Regions from separate parts of the Desulfovulcanus ferrireducens genome, predicted to be linked through region 2. Evidence: predicted binding sites of a transcription regulator. Region 2 holds the regulator's gene; the other holds the start of a gene.
What was found. Region 2 encodes sigma-54, which starts transcription at its own class of promoters, with help from an activator protein. Its sites were predicted from a motif close to CTGGCACGGNNNNTGCTT; they were not measured.

Region 1: the regulator sigma-54 is predicted to act here: its motif matches at 3,316-3,333, upstream of KFV02_RS08445 (ammonium transporter).

The regions. Positions count from the first base shown of each region.
Region 1 covers NZ_JAGUQP010000021.1:41,633-49,681, reverse strand. The annotation lists gene glnD ([protein-PII] uridylyltransferase) at 1-1,599, opposite strand, end outside; gene KFV02_RS08450 (P-II family nitrogen regulator) at 1,648-1,986, opposite strand; gene KFV02_RS08445 (ammonium transporter) at 2,064-3,281, opposite strand; gene panB (3-methyl-2-oxobutanoate hydroxymethyltransferase) at 3,934-4,734, shown strand; gene KFV02_RS08435 (beta-barrel assembly-enhancing protease) at 5,249-6,652, opposite strand; gene rho (transcription termination factor Rho) at 6,757-8,004, opposite strand.
Region 2 covers NZ_JAGUQP010000012.1:5,190-13,238, reverse strand. The annotation lists gene rapZ (RNase adapter RapZ) at 1-377, opposite strand, end outside; gene KFV02_RS05585 (PTS sugar transporter subunit IIA) at 433-882, opposite strand; gene hpf (ribosome hibernation-promoting factor, HPF/YfiA family) at 887-1,432, opposite strand; gene rpoN (RNA polymerase factor sigma-54) at 1,586-3,037, opposite strand; gene lptB (LPS export ABC transporter ATP-binding protein) at 3,205-3,930, opposite strand; gene KFV02_RS05565 (LptA/OstA family protein) at 3,930-4,472, opposite strand; gene lptC (LPS export ABC transporter periplasmic protein LptC) at 4,469-5,035, opposite strand; gene KFV02_RS05555 (KdsC family phosphatase) at 5,036-5,557, opposite strand; gene kdsA (3-deoxy-8-phosphooctulonate synthase) at 5,547-6,365, opposite strand; gene pyrG (CTP synthase) at 6,421-8,049, opposite strand, start outside.

The DNA of each region.
Region 1 (8,049 bases), on a different contig from region 2:
CGCAGTCTTAATTAACAACAAATGATGTTCAATGAGAAAGGCTGTTTGCGCGATAATTGCTTCATCAATACGCAAGCGGGCTAAAATTTTGCGGGCAAGTTTTGCTCCTACCCGGGCATGACCTTTTTGCCCCTTACCAATATCATGTAAAAGAGCTGCCAGACGAAGTGCTGCGTCAGCAACGTAATCGCTTAAATATTCACTTAAGAAATCTTCATCATCCCGAGCAAAATTACACAAAAAAGAAACAGTTTTAACGCTATGTTGGCCAACAGGATAAGTATGGTAAGCATCGAATTGTACCTGGTCCTGGACCAGACCAAACTCGGGAATAAACGACCCGAGGAAACCTGTTTCAAGCATCTGTTCCAGGGCAAAGTCCGCCTTCTGTGACAATAAGATATCAAGGAATCTTTGTCCGGCATGGACATGGGACTGAAGGCTGGTCATAGTCATGGGCACAAGCTGACCAATAAGTCGTCTGGTTTCCCAGGAGAGTGGTGCCCCAAGCAAAGCACTTTGCTTAAAAATTTCCAATATCAGCAAGTTATTGCTTAAAATTGCCTCCGGAGTCTGAAAGGAAAGTTTCCGACCATCAAACTTAAATTCTTGAGGCAAGGCGAGTTGCCCGTCTGAATACGAAAATAACTCTGTCTTTGCTGAAAAATAGGTATGCAAAAACAAACGGCACAACACCTTGAGGCTAGTCATCTCACGGTGCAGTCTGGACAAAAAACTCTCCACGCCAAACTTGCCTCTTTGGTCTTTAAAACCTAGTTTAAGGGCCAGGTCTGGCTGAAGTTCAAAGTGGAGAAGATCAGTCCTTCTGCCTGTTAAAAGGTGCAGGTGAGAACGAACCAAAAAAAGAAAGTCTAGGTGTGTCTGTAAGGCCTCGTATTCAGGATGAGATAAAAGACCATGTTTGACCAGTTCATCGTTCTCCCTCAAAGCAAAATGAACTCGAGCGAGCCAGAGTATATAGTGATAATCTCGCAGCCCGCCCAAGCCTTCCTTAAGATGCGGCTCAATCATGGCACTGGCATCACCAAGCTGCTTCCTTCTTTGCTCATACTTTTCTTTCAGCCATTCGATAAATCTAGACTTTAATTCCGGAACAAGTTCGTTTTGAACAAGGGTATGAAGTTGAGAAAAAATCTCCCTGTCCCCTGCTAAAAAACGCATATCCAAAAGCGAGGTGAAAACATCCAGGTTTTTCCTGGACAAGGCCAAGCATTCTTTTACAGAACGAACCCCATGACCAAGGTCAAGACCTGCATCCCAGAGAGGATGAAACAAGTCACGAGCCAGGTCTTCGGCCTCAACCGGTATATCTTCCGCAAACAAAATTAAAACATCAATATCCGACCCCGGACATAGCTCCGATCGTCCATATCCGCCCACTGCTACAAGAGCAAAAGAGGAAGTTAAAAGGTTGGGAAGTTGAGAAGTTGAGGGATGAATCTCTGCAAGCCTGTCCTTGAAATAGTCATCAACAGCCTGTGCATATTTATGTACAAACCCCTTTCCTCCTATTTTGTTCAACACAGGATGATCAATTTCATCCCTGAACCTAACAAGCCGTGTTATGGCATTACACATCTTCTTTTCTCATCTTCTTACTTCTCAACTCCCAACCTTCTTTTTACCCTAAATGGCCTGGGCTCCACTTTCTCCGGTACGGATGCGCACAACATCGTCTACAGGAAGGACAAAAATCTTGCCGTCTCCGATCTTGCCAGTGCGCGCGGCATCCTGAACGCTGCGCAAGACATCAGCGACAAGACTCTCTTCTATAACAACCTCAATTTTGACCTTGGGTAAAAAATCCACCTGGTACTCAGCCCCTCTATATACTTCTTTGTGCCCCCTCTGCCGGCCAAAACCTTTCACTTCTGTTACAGTCATTCCTTTTATCCCAAGTTTGGTCAAACTTTCCTTGACTTCGTCAAGTTTAAACGGCCTGGTGATGATCTCTACCTTTTTCATAGTCACTCCTGAAATTTTTAATATTACAGGTAGGTAGCAGGTTTAAAACCTGCACCTACCTGTACTGTATTGTTCTCTTATAGCTGATAGCCACTTTCACTATGTTCACTGACATCTAAACCCCGCTCTTCATTTTCATCATCGACCCGCAATCCAACGGTTGCGTCAACAAATTTAAGGAGAATAAAACTAACGATAAATGAAAAGGCACAGGTTGCAACAACCGAAACAAACTGAATCCACAGCTGGGATGGATTGCCAAAAAATAGTCCATTAGCACCATCCGGATTAATCATCTTGCTGGCAAAGAGGCCTGTTGCCAAGGCTCCCCAAACACCACCCAAACCATGAATGCCAACCACGTCTAAAGAGTCATCATAACCAAACTTGGATTTTAAGAGTACACCGTAAAAACAGATAATACCGCCTGCAAAGCCAATAACCAAAGCTGAAAGAGGGCCTACAAATCCTGCTGCCGGGGTAATTGCGACGAGGCCAGCAACTGCTCCACTGGCAAGACCAAGTGTGGTAGGTTTGCCATGGTGCATCCACTCAATAAGTGTCCAGCTAACCGCAGCGGCGGCCGCAGCAATATGAGTAGTGACAAAAGCATTGGCAGCTAACCCATTTATAGCCAAAGCACTACCTGCATTAAATCCAAACCAACCAAACCAGAGTATAGCCGCACCAGTAAGCGTCATGGGCAGATTATGAGGGAGAAAAGATCTGCTCCCAAAACCACGCCTGGGTCCGATTATTAAAGCAGCTGCCAGGGCTGCACTTCCGGAGCTCATGTGTACGACTGCGCCACCGGCAAAGTCCAGGGCTCCCATGGCTCCCATCCAGCCTCCGCCCCAAACCCAGTGACATAAAGGGCTGTAGACAAGTGTTGACCATAATATTGTAAACAAAAGAAACGCGCTAAATTTCATTCTCTCGGCAAAAGCACCAGTAATCAAAGCCGGAGTAATAATGGCAAACATGCCCTGAAAAATCATAAAGGCCAGGTGAGGAATAGTTGAGGCATATTCAGGGCTTGGTTCCATGCCCACGTTTTTTAACCCGATAAAATCCAAGCCACCAATGAGCCCACCAATATCCTTACCAAAAGATAGAGAATACCCCCATAAAATCCATACAATGGTGATAACCCCCAGGCAAATAAAACTTTGCATGATTGTCCCCAGAACATTCTTGGATCTGGTCATGCCTCCGTAAAAAAGAGCCAAACCAGGGGTCATAAACATAACAAGTGCTGCTGAAACAAGAATAAACGCAGTATCAGCTCCGTTCATTTTACCCTCCCTACAAAAAAGATTTTTACAAAATTAGCAATCGACGTGCCAGTTGTAAATAACTTTAAAAATCAAGATGTTATCAAAAAACAAGACCTTCTAAACAGAACAAAGAAACGAAATTGTAAAAAAAGAAAAGCAATTTTAACATTTTTGTTATCAATACCCACAAACACTTATTCTGCTTAAACTCTTGACGACCTCTATGCCCAACCAACAAAACAACAATATAACATTGTGAAATTTAAAGAAGTTTACTTAAAACCAACAGGCCAGTCACAACAAAATTCTTAGTATGTAGCTATTTTCTTTACTATTTTTTAATTTAAAAAAAATTACAAAATTGAAAAAATGTTATTTTACAAAATTGTAATGATATTTACCAGAAAAGAATACAAAACTCCACTTTGAATTTTCATCCGCCGTGTGATAGGTGTATTGAGTTCGTTGTGATTGTCGAAAGCTACTGGACAATAAAAGAGTCTGTGGCCAAACCCCATTTTGACTACAAGATTAGAAATCAGGATTGAAAAGAAATTTTGAAAAATTGTCCTCTTGAGTAGGGTTTGGCCACAGACTCAAAAGAGAAAGTGATTTTCGAATACTAAATATTTCTCAATAAACAACGAATCTCAATATGAAGGAGTTCAATATGAAGGATAAGGTAACTATCCTGGACATCATTAAGGCCAAAGGACAACGTAAATTGACCATGCTCACAGCTTATGATTTCAACACATCGTATTATGTGGACCAGAGTGGTGTAGATATGATTCTGGTTGGCGACTCTCTGGCTATGGTAGTTTTAGGTCATGAAGATACCCTAAGCATCGGCATGGAGGAGATGTTGCACCATACTCGAGCAGTAAGCAGGGCAGCTAAACGAGCTCTGGTTATTGCCGATATGCCTTTTATGTCTTATCAGGCCAGCGTAGAAGAAGCAGTGCGTAATGCCGGTCTTTTTCTGAAAAAAGGTCGAGCCCACGCGGTTAAACTCGAGGGAGGAAGCAAAGTAGTCGCAAAAATCAGGTCTATTGTCGATGCAGGTATACCAGTTCAAGGACATATTGGCTTAACACCTCAAAGTATCAGGCAATTAGGTGGATTTAGGGTTCAGGGCAAGGATATAAATCAGGCCAAAGCACTAATCCAGGACGCTAAGGCACTGGAAGAAGCCGGGTGCTTTAGTATTGTTCTGGAGGCTATCCCAACAGACTTGGCTGCTCAAATTACATCCAGCGTATCTATTCCAACCATAGGCATAGGCGCGGGCCCTCATTGCGACGGCCAGGTCCTGGTTATTCATGATCTCCTAGGACTCAACGATCGCTTCAAGCCTAAATTTGTAAAACAATATGCCCAACTGGGGGGGACAATTCGTGAGGCTATAACACGTTTCCGAGAGGAAGTGGAAAAAGGAGAGTTCCCGGATACTGAGCATAGTTATTCCTAAACAGATTAAAGAGTCTGTGGACAAACTTCATTTCGATTACCAGATTGGAAATCAGCATTGAAAAAATTATAAAAAATGTCCTCTTAAGTAAGGGTTTGGCCACAGACTCAAAAACTCAACTTTCTGCCATGATTAACATCCTCAAATTACATCACAATTGAAGAGTGCATTTTCTGAAATGCATTACAAACGGGTTGGGTAACACATCTTGGCGAAGATTGCGGGAGTGCTGTGCATAGGGAGGTTATTCCATCGAACTTTCGAAACCCATCATAACAACAGAAAAGGTATTAAATAACATTCTATTGACTAACCCCATTATGCACAGCCCGCAAGCAAGCCTTAGATGTGTCCAACTCTTTGTTAGCATTGAAAAAAATGCGCTCGCAAATTAACTCAGAAAGTTGAGTCAAAAAGATGAAAAGGCTTAAAGGCAAAGATGAAAGAGCAAACCCAAACCCAACCCTGCCAGGCAACGAATCCGCCAGAAGATATCTTTACAGATTTTCTATGATCACCAGAACTCAGCCCGCTCTTTGTAGGCCTTTTCAAAATCTTTCACCTTTTTCTTCTGAGCGTCAGTTCTGGCAAGGGACTTAATCTTTTTTTGATGGAAACGGGTTTGTCTTTTATTATTCTTGTATAAATTGGCGTAGGCAAGATGCAAATGGGCAGCAAACCTATCCCCTTTCTGGCCCAAAACCCGAGCCAAATGTTCGTGTACTTCAGCATCTTCCGGGATATACTTTAAAACTTTCCGTAAATAGATGCTGGCTGTGTCAAAATCGCCCTTTTCTGCCAACACTCGAGCATAAAAGAAAAGGGCCATTAAATCCTTAGGGTTCAATAAAACAGCCTTTTGCAGGTATAATGCTGCCTGCTCCAATTGTCCGTAGGCATAATAAAACCTTCCCGCTTCCCTTAAAAAAAGAGGATCCTTTGAACCACATTTTAAGACCTTGATAAAGGCTGCTTCTGCCTCCTTGATTCTGTTTAGCCGACTTAAAGCAATTGCTTTGCCAAGGCCGCGTAGACACTCATCAAGTGCTTTTTCTTGAAAAAATTTAAGAGCCGATGCAGGGTCAGTGTATCTGGCTCGAAGCAAAGTTTGAACCCGATAAAACTCTTTGTCACTGTAGGCAGGTAAATCAACCCTCTTTTTGAGTCTGTTTACTCTTTCCTGCAAATAACCGATTCTTTCCTCTATACCGGGATGAGTACTTAAATAGGATGGAATATTACCACCGCCCGAAAGCCATTTTTTTTTACGAATCTTTTCAAAGGCAGATACCATTCCCTGCGGATTAAAGCCTGCGGCCATGAGAAAATTTAAACCAACCTGATCAGCTTCACGCTCATCATCACGAGAATACTTTAAAAAGGCAGATTTTGCTCCTGCAAGTGAACCTACTACCAGAGCATCCCCGCCAGCTTTAGAACCGATAAATACCCCTGCCAAGACCCCAAGCAAAGTTCCTAAACCGATTAGCTGAGAGCGTTCTATATTTTTGGCCACATGACGCTGAGAAATATGGGCCAATTCATGAGCCAGTACTGCGGCTACTTCTGATTCATGTTCCATACCTAAAATTAAACCGGAAAAAATCACCATATACCCAGCTACAGTAGCAAAGGCATTCATATTATTATTGTTAACCACATCTACTGTTATGGGAAAAAGCTGCGGCGGCATGTTTCTTTCCAAGCGCTGCACAATCTTCTGCACATAATTTTTCACTTCCGGATCTTCAATAATCGGGAACCTGGTACGGATCAGTTTTTTAAACTTCTCCCCCAGCTTTGCCTCATCTTTGATGGTAAACTCGCCCAGGTATCCTTTTGAAACAGAAGGGGTAAAAACAAAGAAAAATATCAGGATAAGAGACAGGTATTTTGTGACTTGATGTTTAATATTCAATGTCCAAGGTCCAAGCTTTGGGTCCGATATTCTGGACTCGAGTAAAACATATTTAAATAATTATCCAAGTTTAATAAAAAGTTTACCGAAATACAATAAAATTACTATTTATTCATCATATCCAAAAATTCTTTATTATTTTTTGTTCCTCGCATTTTATCCAAAAGGAATTCCATACTATTGATGGGATTCATGGGCGAAAGGACTTTACGCAAGATCCACACGCGGTTTAACACATCTTTAGGTAAGAGCAAGTCTTCCTTGCGGGTTCCCGAACGATTTATATCGATTGCAGGAAAAACCCGCTTATCAGCCAGGTGCCGATCCAGGTAAAGGTCCATATTGCCAGTACCTTTAAACTCTTCAAATATAACCTCATCCATGCGCGAACCCGTGTCGATTAAGGCTGTTGCAATAATGGTCAGGCTTCCTCCTTCTTCAATATTTCGTGCAGCCCCAAAAAATCTCTTTGGCCTTTGCAGAGCATTGGCGTCCAAACCTCCGGACAGAACCCGACCGGATGAGGGGGTTATAGCATTATATGCCCGCCCCAACCTTGTGATGCTATCCAGTAAAATAACCACATCCATCTTCCGCTCAACCAAGCGCTTGGCTTTTTCCAAAACCATTTCCGCCACCTGGACATGCCTTTGGGGTGGTTCATCAAAAGTGGAGCTAATTACTTCGGCTTTGACTGTACGCTCCATGTCTGTGACTTCTTCTGGACGCTCATCTATGAGCAGCACTATGAGAAAGGCGTCGGGATGGTTAGCATTTATAGAATTGGCAATGGTCTGTAGAAGCATGGTTTTTCCTGTCCTTGGAGGAGCAACAATCAACCCTCTTTGACCTTTTCCAATAGGAGTTAAAAGATCAATTATACGCGCCGAATAATTTTCAGCGCCATTCTCCATAATGTACCGTTCATTAGGATAAATTGGGGTTAAATTATCAAATAAAACCAAATTCTTGGATTCATCCGGGTCAGCATAGCCAATTTTATTGACTCTTAGCAAAGCAAAATAACGTTCTCCCTCCTTGGGCGGCCTGATCTGACCAGAGACAACGTCACCAGTACGCAAACCAAATCTTCTTATCTGAGAAGGTGAAACATATATATCGTCCGGACCTGGCATATAACTATACATGGGCGAACGTAAAAAACCAAATCCATCAGGCAAAATCTCCAAAACACCTTCTCCATATATAGTCCCATTTTGGGACGCACAGGCCTGAAGAATAGAAAATATTAATTCTTGTTTACGCAACCCACTCGGATTCTCAATTTTAAACTGACTAGCCAACTCCATCAACTCATTCATGGATTTAGTCTTCAATTCAGACAAATTCATAAAAATTTTCTCCTTAAATATTTATAATATAATTTTAACTAACCA
Region 2 (8,049 bases):
TCCAAGCCTAGATTTTGCCCCGCCAGCGGATGTGGCCGTCTGGTAGTGGCATAGCGACGAACGAGAACCGGAATAGATGCTTCTAAAAAAATTAGCATATGCGACTGCCAGGCAGGACAATCTTTTTGCAAGCTATCCCTGACCGTTGCCCACTGCTGGATAAAATCCTGCTGACGCAAATCCATGCCTAATGCCAGCCCTCGGTAATCCTTGGGATTTTCTTTAACAAAGAGGTCGATTAATGATCGAACCAGGCTGACAGGCAGACCGTCAATACTAAAAAATCCGAGGTCTTCGAAAACCTTTAAAACTGTACTCTTCCCTGCCCCTGATAAACCGGTAATAATTATAATTGGAAAATTTCTATTTTTTGACAATGTGCTAATCTGGTTTCTGAGCTTTGATTTTCTGAACCTTAATCTCTACAATAGATTAAACAGAACTTAAAAAACTCCATAGCTCCTGCTTGTCCTTTGCTCCTAAAAAAGACTCCTTAAAAGTGACGTCCTGAAGAAGTCTGGACACAAAAGCCAGAACCTTAAGATGCTTGCCTGCGCTCTTTTCCGGAGCAAGTAACATAAAAAAGATATGTACTGGTTTATGGTCTAGGGCATCAAAGTCAACCCCTTCAAGACTTCGACCGGCAACCAAAAGTACATCCTCGAGATCTTCCAGTTTGCCGTGGGGAATAGCAACCCCGTCTCCTATCCCCGTGGTGCCCAATTTCTCTCGGTCAAGTAAGACTTCATGTACATGAGCTTTATCAATAAAAGTAAATTTGGCCGCCAATGGAGATATAAGTTCAGCCAGGACCTCAGATTTAGTCCTGGCTGTAAGGCTTGGAATGATTAAGTCCTCATCTAAGTAATGAACTAACTTCATTTCTTTAAATCCCTGGATCAATTAGGCCAAAATCACCATTTTTCCGTCTATAAATAACATTTACTCTTTCTGTGTCTGCATTAAGAAAAACTAAAAAATCATAGTTTAAAGTATCCAGTTGCATTGCTGCTTCTTCAACTGACATTGGTTTTGGCTCGTACTGATCTGTCTGAACAATAACAGGTTCTTTTTGACCGGATTCACTCTGGCTGAAACTAATGACATCCATACGGACAGACTTTCCTTTTTTCTTTTTATGTCTGTCCTTTTCTTTGTCCCTAATTTTTTTGACCTGAGCTTCAACTTTATCTACTATTAAATCTATACTTGAATACATATCTTCGCTTTCTTCATTAGCGGAGATGTGTAAATTTTTTCCAGTCAAAATTACTTCCGCAATATGCCTGAACTTTTCCACTTCCAGATTGACTTGCAATTCCGCATTTTCACTATCAATTATATATTTAGATATCTTTTCCAATCTTGTCCGGGCATATTTTTTTAAATGTTCAGAAGGTTCAAAATTTTTGAAATTAAACTTAATCTTCATAAATAGCCCCCCTTTTGGTGTTTATTGGGTTTTTTATCCCGCTATGGCGGGGTCCAATCAAATTATAAAAATAATTTTTTTTCGTAGACACATCAATAAAGACTATCAACTACAAATTCCATAAAGCACGTATTATAAACACTACATCACTTACTAAAAAATTTTCTTCCGCCTCGAAGAAGAAGGGATATTTAAAGCTGCCCTATATTTGGCCACTGTCCGACGGGCAATATTGACATCAATCTCCTCTTTTAATTTTTTGGCAATAGCTTCATCGCTCAAAGGCTTTTTAGAATCTTCGGACTCAATTATCTTCTTAATCGCTGCTTTTATACTCTCAGACCCTACCTGACTGCCATCATCTGTGGACAATCCACTATTAAAGAAAAATTTTAGTTCAAAAATACCATGCGGAGTAGCTACATACTTATTCGTAGTAATCCTGCTTACTGTAGATTCATGCATATTAATATCTTCAGCCACATCTCTTAAAATAAGGGGCTTTAATTTACTCACTCCGTGCTCAAAAAAATCACGCTGAAAGCGGACAATGCTCTCCATAACCTTATACAAGGTACTTTGTCTTTGATGCAAACTCTTCATCAACCACATGGCAGAACGCATCTTTTCCTGCATATATTCTTCATCAGCGCTTATATTGCTCTTTTTCCTACCGCGACTTAAATTTAAATCTCCAGTATAGTAGGGGCTCAACTGTAGTTTAGGCAGACCTTCGTCGTTTAAAACAATTACAAAATCATCTTCATACTTATATACAAATACATCCGGACTAATATAAACTACATCTTCTCCACCATAACTCGATCCAGGATATGGATCCAAACGTTGTAACAAGTCCAGGTATTCCTTCATCAACTCTTTACTGATCTTAAATTTCTTCAGTAAAGGAGCGAACCTTCTCTTTTCAATGTCTTCCAGATGATCTTTAACCAAACTAACTAATATTGGATCTGTTTCACCATACGCTTCCAACTGCACCAGCAGGCATTCCTGTGGACTTCTTGCTGCTACTCCAACAGGATCAAATTGTTGAATACGTCTCAGCACCTCTTCTACCTGTTTTATCTGCACACCTAGTGTCTCTGCTATTTCTTCAACAGAAGCCGCCAGATACCCCCTGGAATCAAGATTACCAATTATTTCTTCCCCGATTTCCATTTCCTTTTCGGTAAAGTCAGACAAGTGTAATTGCCAGAGTAAGTGACCTTCCAGAGATGGCTTGGTAGCATATCTTGCTTCAAGAGACTGGACTTCTTCTGGAACCTCTACTTCCCTAGCCAGAGCCTGTTTGGAAGCGCTGGAAAATTGACCTAGATAGTCTTCCCAATCAGCGTTTTTAACCAACTCCTTTTCTTCCACATTGAGTTCAGACAGCTGGTCGTTCTTTTTTAAAAGTTCACTGTCATCTTCCAAGGCAACCTCATGATTTGCCTCTTCCAACATGGGATTCTCCAATAGCTCCTTCTGAACTACCTCGACAAGCTCCACCCTGGACAATTGCAACAATTTAATTGCTTGCTGCAATTGCGGTGTCATGACTAGCTGCTGAGAGAGCTTTAGTTGCTGTCTTAACTCAAGTGCCATAATCTCGTGCGTAACCGATGGATAATATTATTTGTTTGTTTAAGTGAATAGCAGTGTAATACTCGTTTTCAAATTCAAAATTTCATACGCAAACTACGAATTGTTTACTTTCTGTTAATCTACCCAAGATAATAGTTAGTGTAAATGACAAAAAGTCAACTTAAAACCTACAGGCAAAAAGATTCTCCTAGATAGACTCTTCGGGCCTTTGAATCAGCAATAATTTCCTCTGGGGTTCCATTCAAAATTACCTGCCCGTCATAGACTAAGTAAGCCCGATCACAAATACGCAAGGTCTCACGCACATTGTGGTCTGAAATAAGTACTCCAATGTTCTTTTTTTTCAAACGCAAAATTATTTTCTGGATGTCATCAACAGCTATGGGATCTATGCCTGCAAATGGTTCATCAAGAAGCATAAACTTAGGATCCTGGATCAGGGCCCGGGCTATCTCCAATCTTCTTCTCTCACCACCGGATAAAAAAGAGGCCTTTTGACTTGCAAGCTTCTGAATACCCAACTCTTCCATCAGTTGCCGGGCCTTTTGTTCCTGCTCCCTAGCGCTTAGTTGAGTATATTCCAAAATAAGTTTCAAATTTTCCAACACAGTTAATTTTTTAAATACTGAACTTTCCTGAGGCAAGTAGCTAAGACCAAGTTTTGCTCTTTTTGGCAGAGACAAATTGGTTACTTCCTTGTCGTCCACAAATACCTGCCCCTTGGTCGGGGCGATTATACCGACCAACATATAAAAGGTTGTGGTCTTGCCGGCTCCATTAGGCCCCAAGAGTCCTACCACCTCTCCTTGCTTCAGGCTCAAAGAAATACCCCGCACAACTTCTCGCATGCCGTACTGCTTATGCAAATCCAGAGCTTTCAGTTCACCAGACATCAATGGCTCCCATCTTTCTCAGGGGGAGTAAAAAATATGGCCTGAACTCTCTGCTTGGAGCTACCTATGACTTCAGAGGTGTTATCTTGAAGGTTCAAAACGATAATTTGGCCACTAATTTCGTTCTTACCTTCCATAAGTTTTGGATTCCCTTCCATTTTTATCTTTTCTGTGTTTGGGTCATAAGTAATTCTGGCACATTCTCCCTTTTTTCCCTGGCGTATAAAACGTACTCGACCTTCGGCCACAATCTTGTCAATATCACCAGAATCCTGCCCAAATAGTTCCTGACTTGGGCCTTTCACCTTCTCCCCTGACTCTTTTTTTGCCTTGAAATACACAAAAAGTTTATCTGACCAAAGTTCAAAATCTGGCCGCCAGACATAGACATCGCCTTCAAAGATCACCTTGTTTGTCTTACTCTGATAAATCATTTTATCTGAGGTAATTTTAGTGGACGTCTCTTTTTTTATTTCCTTCGCCCATAATACAGAGCTTAGACAAAGAAAAATATATACAAGGCAAATAAATTGTTTTTTCATCTTCTCATAATCTCCTCTGTTTTTGCCTCTTGCCTGAAAACGACTGTCTTCACTCCACCGGTAGCTTCAATGGTCTCCTTATCCAGATCAATAACTGCACTCTCGGCGCTAATGCGCATATCTCTTTTAACTAACTCAACTTTTCCTTGCAAAAATATTTTCCTAGACCTCCCCCGATACTCGACCCTTTCAGCCTTCACCCTCAAATCCTGATAAAAAGCTGTAACTTGTGGCCAGAGTTCAGCTTGATCTTTCTGCTGATTAACCTTGCCCTGCGGTGCCAAAACATTCAACTTTTTCCTATCCTGGCCAAAGTAATAGGTTATTTTTGGTTCGTCTAAAAAAAATTCTTTAGTCTCTTCACTGTAAGTTCCTTTTTTGGCCATTAATTCCCAAGTGATATGCCCATCTCTTCCCTGCTTGAGGGCAATGCCTTGCAGCGAAAGGTCAACTGCCAGATCAATTTTTTTTAGTCTATCGGGCGTAAAGCTAAACGGCCAGCGCCAGATAAAAAACACCATGAAAAAGCCTATAAAAAAAAAGGGGATTATCTTTTTAAGCATCTATAAAGTCCAATTCTTCCACAAATCATCCTTCTTGCCCTGACAGGTGAGCAAAAAATCAATGGCTTCACGCACGGCTCCATAACCCCCTGTGGCAGTACTTATCCATTTGGCCAAGGCCTTGATTTCCGGTCTGGCATTATCCACAGCCATTGGCAAACCAACCATTTGCATGGGCCTGGCATCCACCCAGTCATCGCCAAGAAAGGCCATCTGGCTATACTCAATTCCCTTTTTAAGCTTTAGCTCCTCCAATTTAGGCAACTTATCCTGAAAGCCAGGATAATAATCAAGGATGCCTAGTTCTTTGACCCTGTGCTCTACAATAGGAGAATCCAGACCGGATATCACGGCTATCTCCAGGCCCGCAGCCTGAGCCAACTTAATACCCAGGCCATCTTGGACATTAAACCGCTTCATCACCTGACCGTGCATGTCATAGTAGAGTCCGCCATCAGTTAATACGCCGTCCACATCCAGAACGAGAAGTTTTACCTCTCTGGCCAAAGCTTCAGCCAGCATAACAGACCCTCCAAAGGCTGAGCAATTTTTTAAATAAAAACAAGGTATTATCTAACGACCAAGAATTTGGACCATCACACAGTGCATGGTCTGGGTCAGGATGTACTTCCATAAACACTCCATTGCACCCGGCAGCAACAGCAGCCCGGGCCAGAGCAGGGACAAATTCTCGTTGCCCTCCGGAACAACTACCTTTGCCCCCGGGAAGCTGAACCGAGTGGGTTGCATCAAAAATTACCGGGAAGCCAAATTGTTGCATTATGGGCAAAGACCGAAAATCAACTACAAGATTATTATACCCGAAACTGGAGCCCCTTTCTGTAAGCCAGATTTTATCATTACCACTCTGTTTTATTTTCTCGACTACCTGCTCCATATCCCATGGGGCGACAAACTGACCTTTTTTTACATTAACAATCCTGCCCGTACGGGCTGCGGCCACAAGAAGATCGGTTTGCCGACATAAAAAAGCTGGTATTTGAATGACATCCGCTACTTCTGCCACCGGTTCAGCCTGATTAGGAGTATGGATATCTGTAAGTATGGGCAGACCTGTTTCACCTTTTATTTTCATAAGCCAGTCAAGACCTGTCTCTAGCCCCGGGCCTCTGAAACTCTTGATGGATGTCCGGTTCGCCTTATCAAAAGAACTTTTAAAGACCACAGTTACGCCCAACTTCTGCGCTATCCTAGCCAACCTCAGACCAACCTTAAGAGCCAAGTCTAGACTCTCAAGAACACAGGGACCGGCTATGAAAAACAGCGACTGCCGGCTATTTTCAAATAGATTCGAGTTTATTGAGTTCATTGGGTTTGTCTTATAAGGGCAGCTCCCACCGATGGCGCGATGCCTGCCCTTGAGTTTATTGAGTCTTTGCACTCCTTTTCAGCAATGCAGCGTGGATAAATTCCCGGAATAGAGGATGGGCATGCATGGGATTGGATTTAAATTCCGGATGAAATTGACAGCCCACAAACCAAGGATGGTCAGGAATCTCCACGATCTCCACCAGGGTCTCATCTGGAGAGAGACCACTGATAATCATCCCTCCCTGCTCAAACTCCTGAGCAAACTCTTTATTAAATTCATAGCGATGTCGATGCCTTTCCATGATTTCAGGTACTTGATAGGCTTCGAAGGCCTTGGTCCCTGGCTTTAACACGCAAGGGTAGGCACCAAGACGCATGGTTCCTCCCTTTTCACTGTCTGCCTGCCTTTTCTGAACTGTTTTATTCCGAAAATCATACCATTCCTTCATTAAGTAGATGACCGGATAGGGGGTAGTTGCATCAAACTCTTCAGAATTGGCCCCTTCAAGACCTAATACATTGCGAGCAAACTCAATAACTGCGCATTGCATACCCAGACAAATGCCGAAAAAAGGAATTTTGTTTTCACGAGCGTATTTGATGGCCAAAATTTTTCCTTCTACCCCTCTTGAGCCAAAACCTCCGGGCACCAATATACCGTCTACATCGTTAAGTCTTTCGGTAACATTTTCAGAGGTAAGTTCTTCAGCATTTATATACTTAAGATCCACAGCCTGATCATTTGCCACACCGGCGTGAACCAAGGCTTCATGTAAGCTTTTGTATGACTCTTTCAAGTCCACATATTTGCCGACTATTCCAATGCACACTCTGCCCTTGGGATGACGGATCTTATACACCAACTCTTTCCACTTCTGCAGGTTGGGATTTTTAGCGGGCAAACGCAGGAGAATAGCTACTTTCTGATCAATGCCCTCTTCATATAATGCCAGGGGAACCTCGTAAATATTTTCAACATCTATGGCCGTAAACACTGCATCTTGGTCAACATTGCAAAACAGGGCGATCTTGGCCTTGATCTCGTCAGTTAAATCCACTTCAGACCGGCAAAGAATAATATCCGGCTGGATACCAATACTTCTAAGTTCCTTGACACTGTGCTGGGTGGGTTTAGTCTTAAGCTCGCCAGCTGCCCGAATATAAGGCACCAAGGTCAAGTGGATATATAAAACATTCTCTTTTCCAAGTTCATTTCTTAGCTGCCTGATGGCTTCTAAAAATGGTTGCCCCTCAATATCACCAACTGTTCCGCCAATCTCAATTATGGCCACGTCCTCATCATTTTGGGCCACACTCAAAATGGCACTCTTGATCTCGTCTGTAATATGGGGAATTACCTGAACTGTTCCTCCAAGGTAATCACCGCGCCTTTCTTTAGTAATGACCGAATAATAGATACTCCCGGAAGTAAAATTATTTATCTGACTAAAAGGCTGATCAAGATAACGCTCATAATGACCGAGATCCAAATCAGTCTCTGCTCCGTCATCAGTAACATAGACTTCGCCATGCTGAAACGGATTCATGGTCCCGGGGTCAACATTGATATAAGGATCTAATTTCTGGATGGTTACTTTAAGACCTCTGGCTTTCAGCAAAGCGCCCAGAGACGCTGCAGCCAAGCCTTTACCTAAAGAAGACAAAACACCACCAGTGACAAA